2 regions of the Clavibacter californiensis genome follow, and region 1 is predicted to be linked to the other one. Evidence: riboswitches for the same ligand, from Rfam matches in the RefSeq annotation. Region 1 holds a riboswitch; the other holds the start of a gene.
The links. A riboswitch is a leader RNA that binds a small molecule or an ion and turns the genes downstream of it on or off. The one in region 1 is predicted to bind thiamine pyrophosphate.
Positions count from the first base shown of each region.

Region 1 (5,348 bases):
GAAGTCGCGCTCGTACGCGGACGACAGGCGGGACGCCTCGAGCATCGCGGCCCGCCGGCTCGGACCCGCGATCACCGCCGCCTCGTCCACCAGCTCGCACGTGCGCCGCGTGGCTGCCGCGAACCCCGGATCCGCGTACGTCGCCAGCCATGCCGCGTACGGGTGGGCCTCGCCGGCCGCGGCTGCCGCGGATCCCGCCGCCCGGAGCCTGGTCCCCACGTCCGCGTAGATCGTGAAGCAGGGCAGCAGCGCCGCGACGAGCACCGCGTAGTCGCTCGTCGCGGCGTGCGCGAGCAGGTGGTCGACGTAGGCGCGCGTCACCGGTCCGGCGACCGCGGGGGCCGGATGCCGGGCCAGCCACTCCTCGTGCAGCGCCGACTCCGCGGCGATCGCGTCCGCCGCGGAACGCGCCCATGCCACCTGCGCGTCCGGCGTCGGCGCGAGCTGGCTCGCCCGCGCGAGCACCCGCGAGTAGGCCCGCAGGTAGATCGCGTCCTGCGCGAGGTAGTGCGAGAACCACGCCTCGGGCAGGGTGCCGTCGCCGAGGCGGCGGACGAAGGGGAGCTCGTCGATCTCGCGGCGGAGGTCGGCGGATCCGGCCCACATCTCCGCGGAGATCCGCCCGGCGTGGGTGCCCGCAGCGTCCCACAGCGCACGCAGGTGGTCGAGCGGGCCGGCACCGGATCCGACCTCGAGGTCCTCGGCGTGCGCGAGCGATCCGGTGAGCCAGGCCTTCGCCTCCGTCAGCGCGGTCAGCCAGTCGCCGCGCCGGGGGTGCAGGGTCGCGAGCGCGCTGGAGAGGGAGCAGCCGGTGCCGTGGGTGCTGGTCGTGGCGATGCGCGGGCCGTCGACGACGTGCGCCGCGGCCTCCGCACCGGCCTGGCCCGGGGTGACGAGCGCGTCCGGGCAGTCGTCGACGCGCAGGTGCCCGCCCTTGACGATCACGCGGACGCCGTGCCGCGCCGCCAGGGCCCGGCCCTGCGCGAGCGCCTGATCCCAGCCGTCGGCCTCGCTCTCGCCGAGGAGCGCGGCGAGCTCGGGCAGGTTCGGCGTGACGACGTCGGCGAGCGGCAGCAGGCGGCGGAGCGCCTCGGTCGCGTCGGCGTCGAGGAGGGCGTCGCCGGACTGGGCGACCATCACCGGATCCAGCACCACGACCGGCGGGCGCACCGCACGCAGCCAGTCGGCGACCTCGTCGACCACGGCGGCGGATCCGAGCATGCCGATCTTCACGGCGTCGATCACGACGTCGTCGGACACCGCGTCGAGCTGCGCGCGCAGGAACGCGACGGGCGGCACGTGGATCTCCCGCACGCCCGTCGTGTTCTGCGCGACGAGCGCCGTGACGACGGCCATGCCGTAGCCGCCGTTCGCCGCGATCGACTTGAGGTCGGCGTGGATGCCCGCGCCGCCCGTGGGATCCGTGCCCGCGATGCTGAGGACGCGGGGGACGCGGGCGGAGTCGGGTGGCGTGGCTGGCGCGGCGCTCGCCGTCGCGGTCGCATCCGCGGTGGGCGCGTCCGATCCCGTCGCCTCCGCGGACCCGCCCGCGCGCACCTGCGCCCACGCGTCCGTGAGCTCGCGCGCCGCGGCCTCGGGATCCTCCGCTGCGCAGATCGCCGACACGACCGCCGTCCCCGCGCCGCCGGCCGCCGCGATCGCCTCGACGTCGCGCACGTCGACCCCGCCGATCGCGACGCACGGGACGGGCGAGAGCCCCGCGATGATCCCGAACCCGTCGTGCCCGAGCGGTGCCGGGTGGTCGGGTTTGGTGGTCGTGGGCCGGATCACCCCGACGCCGAGGTAGTCGACCGTGCCCGCCGGCATCGCCCGCACCGCCTCGACGTGGGCGGGCGTGTTCGCGGTGAGGCCCAGCACGAGACGTCGATCCGGGCTGGCGGCGTCGAGCATCCGCCGTACCAGGTCGGCGGGCACGTCGGACTGGCCCACGTGCACGCCGTCCACCCGCGCACCGCGGGCCAGCGCCGCGAGGACGACGTCGACGCGGTCGTCGACGAGCAGCAGCGGGCGCCGAGCGGATGGATGCGCGGCCGCATGGGCGTCGATGGCCTCCGCGGCCGCGACCACCGTCTCCAGCAGCTCGGCGCCGCTCGCGTGCTTGTCGCGGATCTGCACCGCCGTCGCCCCGCCCGCCACCGCCGCGGCGACGACCGCGGTCACGCCGCGCGCGCCGCACAGGGCCGGATCGGTGACGAGGTAGACGGAGAGGTCGAGCGCGCTCACGAGAGGCGCTCGCGCTGGGCGACGAGCTCGGGCGTGACGGCGTCGAGCGCGTCGAGCAGCGCGACCGCGAAGGATCCCGGCCCGCTCGATCTCTCGGCGGCGACCTTCGCGGCGATCGTGTAGACGCTCGTCGCGGTGACGACGGTCCGCAGCGGATCCGGGTCCAGCGACGCGAAGGCCGCCATCACGGCGCCGAGCGCGCACCCGCCGCCCGTGACCTTGGTGAGCAGCGCGTCGCCCGTGTGCACCCGGACGACCCGGTGGCCGTCCGTGATGTGGTCGACCGGCCCCGAGATCGCGACCACCGTGCCGAAGGTGCGCGCGAGCAGCGTCGCGGCGTCGAGCGCCGCCTCCACCTCGTCGGTGGCGTCGACCCCGCGGCCGCCCGCGCCGCCGGTCGCGAGCGCGATGACCTCCGAGGCGTTGCCGCGCACGATCGTCGGCGACAGCGCCACGAGCTCGTGCGCGAGCCGCGTCCGCACCGGCAGGGCGCCGACGGCGACGGGATCCAGCACCCACGGCGTGCCCGCCTCGCGCGCCGCGTGAGCGGCCTCGACGGAGGCCTCCCGCTGCTCCGCGTGCGGCGTGCCGAGGTTGACGAGCAGTCCCGACGCGATGCGCGCGAACGGCCCCGCCTCGGTCGGCACGTCCGTCATCGCGGGCGCGGCGCCCAGCGCGAGCAGGACGTTCGCGGTGAAGCCGGTGACGACCGCGTTCGTGATGCACTGCACGAGCGGCACGCGCTCCCGCAGCTGCTGGAGGAGAGCCGCCGAGGCGGTCCCCGTCCCCGTGATCTCGTGGGCCGATGGGCGCGCAGCGCTCATGATGACATCCCTCCGCCGGTGCGAACCGGATCAGGTGCGACGGGTCTCATCTCAGCCCTCGTGGGCACCCCGTGTCAGGGATCCACCCTAGGGGAGACGCGTCGCAGCCGCCGGTCGACCGGCGGCGGAGGCCTGCCGCGCGCTAGGCGAGCCCCGCCACGTCGAGCACCCACGCGTAGTCGGAGGCGCGCTCGCGCCACGCGTCGTAGCGGCCCGACTTGCCGCCGTGGCCGGCCTGCATCTCGGTGCGCAGCAGCACGGGCGCGCCGACCTCGCGGAGGCGGGCCGTCCACTTCGCGGGCTCGACGTAGAGCACGCGCGTGTCGTTGAGGCTCGTGACCGCGAGGATCCGCGGGTACTGCACGCCCTCGCGCACGTTCTCGTACGGCGTGTACGACTTCATGTACGCGTACACCTCGGCATCGTGCAGCGGGTCGCCCCACTCGTCCCACTCGATCACGGTGAGCGGCAGCGACGGGTCGAGGATGCTCGTGAGCGCGTCGACGAACGGCACGCCCGCGAGGATCCCGGCGAACCGGTCCGGCGCGATGTTCGCGACCGCGCCCATCAGCAGCCCGCCGGCGCTTCGGCCCTCGGCCACGAGCTTCTCGGGGCTCGTCCACCCGCGGGCGATGAGGTGGTCGGCGGCCGCGACGAAGTCGGTGAACGTGTTCCTCTTGGTGAGCGTCTTGCCCTCGTCGTACCAGCGTCGGCCCATCTCGCCGCCGCCGCGCACGTGCGCGATGACGAACGCCATGCCCCGGTCGAGCAGCGACAGCCGCGCGATGGAGAACGACGGATCGATGCTCGCCTCGTAGGAGCCGTAGCCGTACAGCAGGAGCGGCGCGGGCGTGCCGGGGTGCACGAGGCCGCGCTTGTAGATGACAGACAGCGGGATCTCCGTGCCGTCCTCCGCGGTCGCCCACTCGCGGGTCTGCACGTAGTCGTCGGGGTCGTATCCGCCACGCACCGGCTGCTGCTTGAGGAGGCGCAGCTCCCGGGTCGCGAGCACGTAGTCGTAGGTCGTGGCAGGGGTCGCGAGGCTCGTGTAGCCGAGGCGGACGGTGGGCTGCGCGAACTCGGGGTTGCCCGCCGTGCCGACCGTGTAGATCGGCTCGTCGAACGCGATCTCGTGCAGCTGCTCGCCGTCGAGCACGCGGTCGAAGGGGATCACGCCGACGCGCGTCAGGCCCTCGCGGCGGTAGGAGATCACGAGGTGGTCGGCGAACGCGCTGGCGTCCTCGAGGCGCACGTCGTCGTCGTGGGGGATGACGACCTGGCGGTCGGACGTGGAGGTCGGGTCGTCCGCCGGCACGTCGATGAGCTCGAAGTTCGTGGCGCCGTCGTTGTGCAGGATGAGGAGCCGGTCGGATCCGTCGATGACCGCATGGTCGACGTCGTACTCCACCCCGTGGCGGCGCGGCCACACCGAGCGGAACTCGCCCGTGGGATCCCCGGCGTCGAGCAGCAGCACCTCGGTCGTGATCTTCGAGCCGACGTAGATGGTGAGGTACTGCCGGCTGCGCGTCATGCCGAAGCCCACGAAGTAGCTCTCGTCGGGCTCGGTGAACACCTTCACGTCCTGCGACGCGGGGGTGCCGACGCGGTGGCGCCACACGGTGTCGGGGCGCCAGGCGTCGTCGACCGTGACGTAGAAGAGGTGGTCGCCGTGCGCCGAGAAGGTCGCGCCGTGGCTGGTGCCGGGGATCTCGTCGGCGAGGTCCTCGCCCGTGGCCAGGTCGCGGATCCTGAGCGTGAACCGCTCGTCGCCCTCGGTGTCGGTCGAGTAGGCGAGGAGCGATCCGTCGGGGCTCACCTCGAACGCGCCGAGGGAGAAGAACTCGTGGCCGTCCGCCTCGACGTTGGAGTCGAGGAGGACCTGCTCACCCTCGATCGCGCCGCCGTCCGTGGGCTCGATGGCCGGCGGGGTCCAGTCGTCGGGGCCGGCGACGGGACGGCGGCAGCGGATCGCGTACTGCGACCCCTCGACCGTGCGGGCGTAGTACCACCAGTCGCCCTCGCGGACGGGCACCGAGAGGTCGGTCTCCTGCGTGCGGTCCTTGATCTCCGTGAAGATCCGCTCGCGCAGCGGCTCCAGGTGCGCGGTCGCGCCTTCCGTGTACGCGTTCTCGGCCTCGAGGTGCGCGATGACGTCGGGCGAGTCCTTGTCGCGCAGCCACTCGTACCGGTCGACGAACGTGTCCCCGTGGAACGTGCGAACGATCGGACGCTGGTCCGCGACGGGAGGGGTGGTGGAGGGCTCGGATGCGGGGGAGGAGA
Region 1 covers NZ_CP040792.1:2,703,177-2,708,524, reverse strand. Annotated here, with positions in the region: gene thiD (bifunctional hydroxymethylpyrimidine kinase/phosphomethylpyrimidine kinase) at 1-2,244, opposite strand, end outside; gene thiM (hydroxyethylthiazole kinase) at 2,241-3,068, opposite strand; TPP riboswitch at 3,059-3,150, opposite strand; gene FGD68_RS13040 (S9 family peptidase) at 3,211-5,348, opposite strand, start outside.

Region 2 (5,348 bases), 740 kb from region 1:
TCGACTTGCCGGAGCCGGACGGGCCGTCGACGAGGACCAGCGCCGGGCGATGCTCCCCCGGGTCAGGCCGCAACGGAGCCCCACGTCCCGGCGGCGACGGCGGCCGTCACCGCGCAGGCGGCCACGAGCACGGCCACGGTCACGACGAGCACCTCGCGCCGACCGACGACGCTGGGCCTGGCCCACGTGCGGGCGATGGAGCCGCCGAACCCGCGGGCCTCCATCGCGGTGGCCAGCTTGCTGCCGCGGCGGATCGAGAGCACGAGGAGCGCGAAGGCCTGCCCGGCGAACCGGCGGATGCGGCCGCGGTCGGCGACGCCCCGTGCGCGTCGGGCGAGCTCGAGCGAGCGCCAGTCGTCGAGGAGGAGGCCGACGAGCCGGACACCCGCGAGCGCGCCGAGGACGAAGCGGGACGGCAGGCGCGCGATCTGGGCGAGGCCGTCGGCGAGGTCCGTGGGATCCACGTCCGTGAAGAGCACGAGCGACGCGACGCCGATCGCCAGGACGCGCAGCGTGGTCGCCACCGCGAGCAGCACCGAGCCCTCGGTGACGACCACGAGCAGGAACTGCGCGTACACCTCGCCGGACGTGCGTCCGTAGAGCAGGATCGTGAGGCCCGCGCCGGGGGCCGCGATCCAGATCGGGATCCCTCGGACGAGGAAGGCGCGCGGCCGGATCCCCGCCAACGGCAGGAGGAGCAGCTCGAGCAGCAGCGCCGCGCCCGCGGAGACCACGTCGAGGCTCAGCACGAGGACCAGGGTCAGCAGGAGGGCCGCCGCGAGGCGCGCGACGGGGTTGATGGCGGCGAGGCCGGTGGCGCGAGCGGTGAGGACCACGGAGGACGGAGCGGCGCTCATCGCACGACCTCCAGACGGGCCGCCCGGCCGGAGGCGGTGTCGAGGCGGAGGACGTCGTCCGCCAGCGCGCGGACGAGTTCCGCGTCGTGCGTGACGGCGAGGACCCCGACGCCGTCGCGGTCGACGAGGTCGGCGAGGAGCGCGACGAGCTCGGCCCAGGTGCGGGCGTCCTGCCCGAAGGTCGGCTCGTCGAGGACGAGGAGGCGCGGCGCGGTCGCGAGGGCGGTCGCCACCGACAGGCGCCGCTTCTCCCCGCCGGAGAGGGTGAAGGGGTTGGCCTGCGCGAGGCCGTCGAGCCGCAGGCGCACGAGCAGCTCGTCGACGCGGCGGTCGGCGTGGGCGGGATCCATGCCCACCGCACGCGGCCCGACCTCGAGCTCGGCGCGCACGGTGCCGGCGAGGAACTGGTGCTCCGGGTCCTGGAACACGGTGCCGATGCGTGCCGCGAGCTCGCGCGAGCGCCAGGTGGCGGGATCCGCGCCGAGGCCGTCGGCCAGGGCCGCCTCCGCGCCGACCCGGCCGGACATCGCGGGCAGCAGGCCGCCGAGCGTGAGCGCGAGCGTGCTCTTGCCGCCGCCGTTCGGGCCGGTGAGGGCGGTGACGCGGCCCGACGCCAGCGCGACGCCGATCCCGTCGGCGACCGCGGTGCCGCGCGCGCCGCCCCTGCCGATCGCGAGCCCGTCCGCGCGGAGGAGCGGCGCGGGCTCGGCACGCTCCCGGGCGGGCGCTGAGGGCTCCCGTCCCGGCACCCAGACGCCCGCGGCCGCGAGGGACGCACCCTGGTCGTGGAGGACGTCGTCCGGCGCGCCGTCGGCGAGGATCCCGCCGTCCGCTCCGAGCACGACGACCCGGTCGACGAGGTCCTGCCACACGGCGACCCGGTGCTCGATGACGACGAGGGTGGCGCCGCTCCGCTCGACCACGGACTCGACGGCGCGCCGCACCTCCCCGACGCCCTCCGGGTCGAGGTTGGCGGTCGGCTCGTCGAGGAGGAGGAGCCCGGGCCGCATCGCGAGGACGCCGGCGAGGGCGAGACGCTGCTTCTGCCCGCCGGAGAGCGCGGTCGTGGAGCGGTCGAGGGCGACCTCGAGCCCGACGGCGTCGAGCGCGGCGCGGACGCGGATCCAGATCTCGTCGCGCGGGACGCCGAGGTTCTCGCAGCCGAACGCGACGTCGTCGCCGACACGGGAGAGGATCACCTGCGCGTCCGGATCCTGCAGCACGAGGCCCGCGCGGCCGCGGCGGACGGCCGGATCCTGCCCGTCGACGAGCAGGCTGCCGCGGGTCTCCCCCTCGTCGTCGCCGCCGAGGACGCCCGCGAGGGCGTGCATGAGCGTCGTCTTCCCCGCGCCGGACGCGCCGAGGAGCAGCACCCGCTCCCCCGGCTCGATGACCAGGTCGACGTCGCGGACCGCCCAGGCGCTCCGGCCCGCGTGCCGCCAGCCCCAGCCCTCGGCCCGGACGGACGCTCCGCCCGCCGCGTCGGCCGTCGCATCGGGTCCTGCGAGCGGGACGCGCGACGCGGCGACCGACGGGGTGCGACGGCCCGGCCGCCGCACGGTCAGACGCGGGCCGCGGTGTCGCGGCCCGAGGCGAAGCGCGAGAGAGCGCCGGTGCGGGCGAGCGCGCGGGCGACGAGCCACGAGAGCAGCCCCGCGACGACCGCGCCCGAGACGAGCGCGGCGATCGTGTAGATCGTGGCGAAGAGCGGCGTGGATCCCGGGTAGTAGGTGATGAGGTCGGTGATCGCCATGCCGAGCCCGGCTCCCATGCCCGCGAGCACGGCGACGTAGGCGCGCCAGTTCGCGTAGAGGAAGACGAGGAGCACCAGCTCCGCGCCGAGGCCCTGGGTGAGGCCGGAGAGGAGCGTGCCGACGCCCCAGACGTTCCCGACGAGCATGGAGACGAACGCGGCGAGCAGCTCGCCGTACAGGGCGGCGCCGGGCTTGCGGATCACGATGCCGGTGAGGACGCCCGCGAACAGCCAGCCGCCGCCGGCCAGCGCCTGGAGGCCGGGGAGCAGCGGCTCGAAGAAGCCGCCGACCGGCACGGACGCCGTGTTCCAGATGACGAAGACGAGGCCGGAGGCGACGCCGAGGACGCTGGCCACGACGATGTCGATGACGCGCCAGCGGGCGCGCAGGCCGGAGCGGGGCGCGCGGGCGCCGGCGTCGGCGGGGACGGCGGATGCCGTGGACGAGGGTGATGCGGTCATTGGACGTGCCCTTCGGATGAGTGGAAGAGGGCACGGGTGCGAGATGGAAGCCTCCCTGCGCTGGCATGATCCAGATCAGGTTCGACGGTCGAAGACTGGGTGTCTTCCTCTCAGCCCGGCTCACCGGACTCCCGTGTTCGAGGCGATACTAGCGCGCGGTCGACGCGCCCGGGGCGCGGGCGCGGGATGCACGCGCGTCCCGGACGCACGGGAGCGCGGATGCCCGAGGGCATCCGCGCTCCGCGGTGGTCGTGCGCGCCGGCTACTTCAGCGTCTTGATGAGCTTGACGAGGACCTTGCCGGAGATCCAGATGACGGGCGTGGCCACCGCGAGCAGCGCGATGACGTTGGGCTGGAACCGCACCTCCCCGTCGGTGGCGATGTAGGCGCCGATGGGCCAGGTGGCGCCGCCGCCCCCGCCGCCGCCCGCGACGTTGCCGTCGGAGTCGGGGAGGTCGCTGCCCCCGCCGAATCCGTACCAGGCGAAGGCCACCGGCACGATGGTCGAGCCGTCGATGTCGAGGGGGTCGCCGTAGACCGTCCCCACTCCGGCGTTCTTCACGTTCTCTGCGAGCTGTGCGACGAGGTTGGTCATGCGTCCCACCGTACCCCGCGGCGCCCCGAGGATGCCGGGCCATCCGCGTCCTCGCGGTAACCTCGGCCCTGGTGCGTCGCTGCGTCGCATCCGGCCTCCTGCCTTTGCGGCCCACGCTGATCCACTGCCTGCCCCGCCCCCGACGGACCCCGCGCACGCACGCCCGCGCGCTGTCGGCGGACGAGTCGACCCAACTGGAGGACCACTTGCACACCTGGCCCGGAAACCCCTATCCGCTCGGCGCGACCTTCGACGGGAGCGGCACGAACTTCGCGCTCTTCAGCGAGATCGCCGAGCGCGTGCAGCTGTGCCTCATCGAGGAGGACGGCACCGAGACCCGCGTGGACGTGACGGAGGTCGACGCGCACGTCTGGCACTGCTACCTCCCGCACGTGCAGCCGGGCCAGCGCTACGGCTACCGGGTCACCGGGCCGTACGAGCCGGAGAACGGCCACCGGTCGAACCCCGCGAAGCTGCTGCTGGATCCCTACGCCAAGGCCACCTGCGGCGAGTTCGACTGGGACCCGTCGCTGTTCGCGTACGAGTTCGGCGACCCGTCGAGCCGCAACGACGAGGACTCCGGACCGCACATGATGCTCGGCGTCGTGGTCAACCCGTTCTTCGACTGGGACGGCGACCGCCTCCCCCGCACCCCGTACAGCGAGACCGTCGTGTACGAGGCGCACGTGAAGGGGCTCACGCAGCTGAACCCGCGGATCCCCGAGGAGCTGCGCGGCACCTACGCGGGCATCGCGCACCCCGCCGTCATCGACCACCTGCAGAGGCTCGGCGTCACCGCCATCGAGCTGATGCCCGTGCACCAGTTCGTGCAGGACAACACCCTGCTCGAAAAGGGCCTCCGCAACTACTGGGGCTACAACACGATCGGCTTCTTCGCGCCGCACAACGCCTACTCGTCCACGGGCGAGCTCGGCCAGCAGGTGCAGGAGTTCAAGTCCATGGTGCGCGCGCTGCACGCCGCCGGCATCGAGGTCATCCTCGACGTGGTCTACAACCACACGGCGGAGGGCAACCACCTCGGGCCGACGCTCTCGTTCAAGGGCATCGACAACCAGGCCTACTACCGGCTCATGGAGGACGACCCCACCTACTACATGGACTACACGGGCACGGGGAACTCGCTCAACGTGCGCCACCCGCACGCGCTGCAGCTGATCATGGACTCGCTGCGCTACTGGGTCACCGAGATGCACGTGGACGGGTTCCGCTTCGACCTCGCCTCGGCGCTCGCGCGCGAGTTCTACGACGTCGACAAGCTCGCCACCTTCTTCGAGCTCGTGCAGCAGGACCCGGTGGTGTCGCAGGTCAAGCTCATCGCCGAGCCCTGGGACGTGGGCCCCGGCGGCTACCAGGTGGGCAACTTCCCGCCGCAGTGGACCGAGTGGAACGGCAAGTACCGCGACACCGTCCGCGACTTCTGGCGCGGCGAGGCCTCCTCGCTCGGCGAGTTCGCGGCGCGCATCACGGGATCCGCCGACCTCTACGAGCACTCGGGGCGCCGGCCGGTGGCGTCGATCAACTTCATCACCGCGCACGACGGCTTCACGATCGCCGACCTCGTCTCGTACAACGAGAAGCACAACGAGGCCAACGGCGAGGACAACAAGGACGGCGAGAGCCACAACCGCTCCTGGAACATGGGCGTGGAGGGGCCGACCGA
Region 2 covers NZ_CP040792.1:1,962,838-1,968,185, reverse strand. Annotated here, with positions in the region: gene FGD68_RS09560 (nucleoside/nucleotide kinase family protein) at 1-73, opposite strand, end outside; gene FGD68_RS09555 (energy-coupling factor transporter transmembrane component T family protein) at 63-857, opposite strand; gene FGD68_RS09550 (ABC transporter ATP-binding protein) at 854-2,416, opposite strand; gene FGD68_RS09545 (ECF transporter S component) at 2,419-3,072, opposite strand; TPP riboswitch at 3,108-3,208, opposite strand; gene FGD68_RS09540 (hypothetical protein) at 3,335-3,667, opposite strand; gene glgX (glycogen debranching protein GlgX) at 3,874-5,348, shown strand, end outside.
Region 2: another riboswitch for thiamine pyrophosphate. It lies ahead of FGD68_RS09545 (ECF transporter S component); the one in region 1 lies ahead of thiM (hydroxyethylthiazole kinase).